DNA from 2 places in the Priestia sp. SIMBA_032 genome. Region 1 is predicted to be linked to the other one. Evidence: a T-box and tRNA genes for the amino acid it is inferred to sense, from the RefSeq annotation. Region 1 holds a T-box; the other holds one or more tRNA genes.
What was found. The T-box of region 1 lies ahead of thrS (threonine--tRNA ligase). A T-box ahead of a tRNA ligase gene usually reads a tRNA of that ligase, here a tRNA-Thr.

Region 1 (3,429 bases):
AAGAGCTAAAAGCCGCTCGTGTCATGGAACGAATTAAGTCTCTAGCCATTCCTGTTGAAATGAATGGAGAGAATAAACGAAATAGATGAGCAGGTCGTTTTACATTTCTTGTAACGACTTGCTCATTTTTTTGCATGTTGCCCCATATACATTAATAAAGCGTGTCCAAAGGGGGGCTATGAGGAATGAAAATATTCTTTAAGTATGTAGAAGACGCAGTCATTGTATATGAGTCTTTATGCGCGAAGCGAAGCGCTTTATCATATGGTTCACAGTGCTTGAAGCTGGTGAATAATCAGCTTTTAGTCATTGATGAGACATACAATAGAGAGGCCATTTTACAAGACATGGTGATACCGGTATTAACGCACGTAATTTTAAAAAAGAAAGAGAAAAAGATGATGGTAAACATATTAAAAGAACAATTTTTCTATTCAGAAGAGGAAGAGCAAGATTTGCTGCTTCAAATTATGGGGGGGATTATGGAAGGAGAGAGAGGCGAAATCCCGCAAAAAACATTTTCTCTTCCAAGAGAATTACTTATCCGCCAGGCTCTTCAAGACTTCTTCATTCATAATGTAACGTTCACCTTTGAGTCTTTTCTCCAATTCCGTTTAAAAGAATATCAAGAGCGGCTGCGCTATTATGCTGAGCTGGCAATTGATGAATATAAGCTTGAACAAGACTATCAAATTCTTATTCATCAGCTGCGTCAAGCAGCTAATGAAAGACAGTCATCTACAGGCGATGTGTATGTAATGCACTTGAATAAAAACAACTTTGTATTGTACGACCAAAGCAGTAGATATGTTCCGGAACGTGAATGTGCAGTCCTAGCAGAGGCCTTCTTATCTGAACAAGAATCAGTATACATAGACTCAACTATTATCGCGCCTTTGCTGAGTTTATCTCCAGCTGCTATTCATCTGTATAGCGACCAGCATGATCATGATTTTGTTTATACCATTCAAAATATTTTTCAAGAAAAAGTTATGTTATACGAAAAAAATGAATTTCCGTTTGATCAAAAGCAAAATATAACGTGAAAGGTTGATTTCTATTTTGAAAATGAATATAATAAATGCATATTGAAAAACAGCTATATGTTACAAGTTATGATGAGGACATGATTGTATATTTACGGTTTGTAGAGAGGGAGATCCAGGCTGAAAATCTCCTAACACGGAATATATTCTTACCACCTCTAAACTTCAGTAGTAAACGAGCAGCGTCTCTAGTAATTACTGACGGAATTTCCGTTATAAAACCTCGAGCCGCTTCGGGTTCTTTGGGTTATCCAAGATACGAAGAGGAAACAAGGGTGGTACCGCGTGTATACACAACTCGTCCCTTTTGATAAGGGACGAGTTTTTTGTTTTTACAAAAAGTTTATTAGTTATGTTAAAGGAGTGGAAAGTTGTGTCAGAAGTAATCAAAATGACATTTCCTGATGGAGCTGTTAAAGAGTATCCAAAAGGATCATCAACAGAAGATATTGCGGCTTCTATTAGCCCGGGATTAAAGAAAAAAGCATTAGCAGGCAAAGTAAACGGCGAGCTGCTGGATTTACGTACGCCAATCGAACAAGATGGCAGTCTTGAAATCATTACGCAAGATGCTCCTGAAGCGCTTGAAATTATGCGTCACAGTACAGCGCATTTAATGGCTCAAGCAATCAAACGTTTATACAAAGATACAAAAGTACAGCTAGGTGTAGGACCGGTTATCGAAAACGGTTTTTACTATGACATCGATATGGAAGAATCAATTACTCCCGAAGATTTAGGTAAAATTGAAAAAGAAATGAAAAAAATCGTTAATTCAAATATTGAAATTGAACGAAAAGAAGTTTCTCGTGAAGATGCCATTCAACTTTTTAAAGAAGTTGGGGATGACCTAAAACTTGAACTAATCGATGCGATTCCAGCAGGTGAAAAGGTTACGATTTACCAACAAGGCGAATTCTTTGACCTTTGCCGAGGCGTACACGTGCCGTCAACAGGCAAAATTAAAGAATTTAAATTATTAAGCGTGGCGGGTGCTTATTGGCGCGGAGACAGCGACAATCAAATGCTCCAGCGTATTTATGGTACAGCATTTTTTACAAAAGCGGATTTAGACGAGCATCTTCGTCTTCTTGAAGAAGCAAAAGAACGTGACCACCGTAAACTTGGTAAAGAGCTAAACTTATTTACAAATTCTCAAAAAGTAGGACAAGGTCTGCCTTTATGGCTTCCAAAAGGTGCGACGATTCGCCGTATTATCGAGCGTTATATCGTAGATAAAGAAGTAAGCCTTGGATATCAGCACGTTTACACTCCAGTGCTGGGAAGTGTAGAACTTTACAAAACGTCTGGTCACTGGGAGCACTACCAAGATGACATGTTCCCTGCAATGGAAATGGATAACGAAGACCTAGTGCTTCGTCCGATGAACTGTCCTCATCACATGATGGTTTACAAACAAGGTATTCACAGCTATCGTGAGCTTCCAATCCGTATTGCTGAGCTTGGAACGATGCACCGTTACGAAATGTCAGGAGCATTATCAGGACTTCAGCGTGTTCGAGGCATGACGTTAAATGATGCGCATATCTTTGTACGTCCGGATCAAATCAAAGAAGAATTTATTCGTGTAGTTCGCTTAGTTGAAGCGGTTTATAAAGATTTTGGATTTGAAAATTATTCATTCCGTCTATCTTACCGTGACCCTGAAGATACAGAAAAATACTTTGATGATGATGCAATGTGGGAAAAAGCACAAAGCATGTTAAAAGACGCAATGGATGAGCTTGACCTTGATTATTATGAAGCTGAAGGCGAAGCGGCATTCTACGGTCCAAAACTAGATGTTCAAGTTAAAACGGCTCTTGGCAAAGAAGAGACGCTATCTACGGTTCAACTGGATTTCTTACTTCCTGAACGATTTGATTTAACGTATGTAGGGGAAGACGGAAAACAACATCGACCGGTTGTTATTCACCGCGGTGTGGTGTCAACAATGGAACGTTTTGTAGCTTTCTTAATTGAAGAATACAAAGGAGCTTTCCCAACGTGGTTAGCACCTGTACAAGTTCAAGTGATTCCGGTATCACCTACGGTTCACCTTGAGTATGCAAAAGAAGTGCAAGAACAGCTTCAGCTTGCCGGTATTCGTGTGGAACTTGATTCTCGCGATGAGAAAATTGGCTATAAAATCCGTGAGGCTCAAATGCAAAAAATTCCTTATATGCTTGTTGTAGGGGATAAAGAAGTAGAGGATAAAGCAGTAAATGTACGTAAATATGGTGAGCAGAATTCAGAAACAGTGGATTTCCAAGCCTTTTTACAAAATGTAAAAGCAGAAGCATCTCGTTAATGAAAAAAGCAGAGAATTGAAATTCTCTGCTTTTTTATCTAACATTTATAAAAAACTGTTGCATAAATGTTT
Region 2 (3,429 bases), on a different contig from region 1:
ACCGTACAGCTACTCATGCAAAAGAGCTCGCTCAAGATGCAATGAGCGGAGCAGGAGCAGCTAATGCAACTGCAGCCGGGGCAGCTCAAATGAAAGAGCAGATTGGGATGCAGGCAATGGTACAGGGGATTAACGATGCGTTTGCTATCTCTGTAGTACTAGTGGTGGTTGCCTTAATTCTTTCATTGTTTATGAAACGAGCAACGCCGGCAAGTGAAGATGAAGTGATAAAGGAAAAAGCAGGACGCGAGCAGTTTGCTAAATAAATTTGCTAAATAAAAAAGAAATCCCCGCTGAGACAGCGGGGATTTTTTCAGCTTGTATATCTAAAGCTTAAGCCCATTTTCTTTAATAATTTCCGGTAGCCGATAGACGTTTGATCAGCCATAATATGCGCTTCCATCTGCAGATCCAAAGGCAAGTCTTCAGGTTTTTGATTTTCAACCATTTCACGGTCTTCGTCAAAGACGCGAAGGTTAAAGTCATACACACCTTCAACGGGAGAATCTTTGTCAAAGTTTCGAGCGATTGGCGCGAATAAACGTGTTTCGCGGGCTGAAATAGGAGAGACTGCATTCATAATCCACAGCTCTGCCCCTTCTGGGAAGTATACTTTTAGCGTAGCTGTAAACGGCGGATAAACATCAAAGACGCGAAGCCATTTAAAATCAGGTGGATTTAAATGCTGCTGTTCTTTGGAATAATTGCTCATGGTGCTCGTATATTCTACATGAAGCCCATAGTCTGTATCGCTTACTTTATATTTAGGCACAAAGGCGTTGTTTCGATCACCAAATGTGTCCGTGTGAACCCAAGCAAAATGAGCTACGTCTAAAAAGCCTTCCATTTGACGACCGGCTGAACCCATGATATCAAAGCTCGGACAAACAATTTGCTGAAAATCAGGGTCCTCCCACGCATCGAAGTAAGGCAGGTTATCTTGTTCTCCTGTCAGGGAAGTCCAAACTAATCCAAATCGTTCAATAACTGGATAGACGGCCATACACAGGCGGGGAGAAATGTTGGCGTCAGGGTGAGCTGGAATCGACGTGCATGCGCCGTCCGTTGCGTAGCGGAAGCCGTGGTAAGGACAGACAATTTCATCATCTTCCACCCAGCCCATGCTAAGCGGGGTGCCTCGGTGAACGCATAAATCGCGTGCCACTACAACTTTGTGTGTGGTGCGGTATAGAACTAGATTTACATCTAGCAGTTTTACAGACGTTGGTTTCTCAGTTACATCACTGCAGCGTGCGACGGGGTACCAATACTTAGCGAGCGTCGTCCAATCTTCCAGGCTGAACGTGCAGTCTCTTGGGTAGGGAGTTGCCGTTTTTGATTTGGTCATGGTTGGTTGTTGTTCCATCTATTTTCTTCCTTTCTTTTGTAAGCTCTTTTACTAAGGGTAATATAAAAAAAGAAAATTCACACAATTTATGTGAGAAGTTCTAACATAAAATATGGAACTTTGTAGAAAGTGCGAATTTCAAAAGACGCCAATTAGAGAATATAACAATAAAAAAATTTAAAAAAGCGCTTCCTAAATAAATTTAAACGTGATATAATTTTCCAAGACGCTGGTGTAGCTCAGTAGGTAGAGCACTTGCATGGTAAGCAAGAGGTCGCAGGTTCGATCCCTGTCGCTAGCATACTAAAAACCTTCTTTCTTGTTGAAAGAAGGTTTTTTTATTTGCGTTGGCTTTAAAATTATTCTCCTAATTATTCTTCCCCGCCTTGTGAAAACTTTAACAGTTTGATAGCCTTGTTAGGAGGATGTGGAAAAAATATGTATCTTTTCTGCTATGTCTTATGAATCGTATTTAAAAATATTCTTAAAAGAATGTTTATTGTTTCTAAATATTGGGTACACGAAACTAGGGGTTAAATTTCAACAGGGAGTGTGAACGATAATTTGATTACCTTTACGAATGTGTCAAAGCAATATCCAGATGGTACGACCGCCGTGAAAAATATTAATCTAGAAATTAAAGAAGGAGAGTTTTTCGTTTTAATTGGTCCGAGTGGGTGTGGGAAAACAACCACCTTAAAAATGATTAACCGTCTTCATGATATTACCGAAGGAGAACTATACATAAAAGATAAGCTCGTATCGGACCACAACATACATGAGCTACGCTGGAACATTGGTTATGTCCTGCAGCAGATTGCTCTTTTTCCTCATATGACCATTGCTGAAAATATAGCCATTGTACCGGAGATGAAGCATTGGAAGAAAAACAAAATCAAAACGCGCATTGATGAACTGCTTACCTTGGTAGGACTAGACCCAAAGCAGTATCGAAACCGAAAGCCGTCTGAGCTCTCAGGTGGCCAGCAGCAACGTGTAGGTGTAGCACGTGCCCTCGCAGCTGATCCCCCCGTTATTTTAATGGACGAACCCTTTAGTGCCCTAGATCCGTTAAGCCGCGAACAGCTTCAGCAAGATGTTATTAGCTTAAAAGAAAAAATCAAAAAAACATTTGTGTTTGTTACGCACGATATGAGCGAAGCGATGACGCTTGGAGATCGTATCTGTCTAATGAAAGATGGGGAAATTGTTCAAGTTGGAACCCCGGAGGAATTCATTCAAAAGCCTAAAAATGAATTCGTAAAAACATTTATTGGAAATCAAGGAAGTGCTTTATTTGAGACATTGGATACGTTTGTCAAAGAAAGTGAACAGCCAGACGTAGAACCTACCGAAGAGCTAGCTTCAACCGCCACTGTTCAGCAGGCAATGGACGCCCTTTACGACCATGAAGCAATAGCCGTGAAAAAAGGGAGCAAACGCATTGGCGTTGTAACGCGCAAAACTCTATTAGCGTTTCTTTCTGATAAAACGAAAGAAGGAGGAACGCTGTAATGAATGCACTAAGCACATTATTAGATCAACGAGGAGATGCACTGTTTCAAGCTCTTTTTGAACACATTCAAATTTCAGTACTGGCTCTTGTTATTGCCGTATTAATTTCAGTGCCGCTCGGACTGTACTTAACGAGGCATGAGCGCATTGCTGAACCGATTATTGGCGTAACAGCCGTACTGCAAACCATTCCTTCACTCGCTTTATTAGGATTACTGATTCCTCTTGTCGGAATTGGAACCTTTCCCGCGGTTATTGCACTGTTTTTATATTCGCTTCTTCCTATTGTACGAAATACATATACCGGAATTAAAGAAGTGGATCCATCTTTAATTGAAGCAGCCAAAGCCATGGGAATGAACTCGTGGAGACGATTAATTAAAGTAGAACTTCCTCTAGCGCTTCCTGTCATTATGGCCGGAATTCGTACAGCAATGGTACTCATTATTGGTACAGCGACAATCGTGGCTCTTATCGGAGCGGGCGGACTCGGAAGCTTAATTTTGCTTGGTATTGACCGAAGCGATAATAGTTTGATTTTATTAGGAGCTATTCCAGCAGCATTA

Region 2: it has a tRNA-Thr gene. The T-box ahead of thrS (threonine--tRNA ligase) is inferred to sense a tRNA for this amino acid. The anticodon was not compared.

The regions. Positions count from the first base shown of each region.
Region 1 covers NZ_JAWRXD010000002.1:149,384-152,812, forward strand. Annotated here, with positions in the region: gene dnaI (primosomal protein DnaI) at 1-89, shown strand, start outside; gene ytxC (sporulation protein YtxC) at 186-1,046, shown strand; T-box leader at 1,107-1,355, shown strand; gene thrS (threonine--tRNA ligase) at 1,399-3,357, shown strand.
Region 2 covers NZ_JAWRXD010000005.1:133,301-136,729, forward strand. Annotated here, with positions in the region: gene SB717_RS17730 (DHA2 family efflux MFS transporter permease subunit) at 1-266, shown strand, start outside; gene SB717_RS17735 (Rieske 2Fe-2S domain-containing protein) at 314-1,366, opposite strand; tRNA gene SB717_RS17740 (tRNA-Thr) at 1,577-1,649, shown strand; gene SB717_RS17745 (ABC transporter ATP-binding protein) at 1,913-2,863, shown strand; gene SB717_RS17750 (ABC transporter permease/substrate-binding protein) at 2,863-3,429, shown strand, end outside.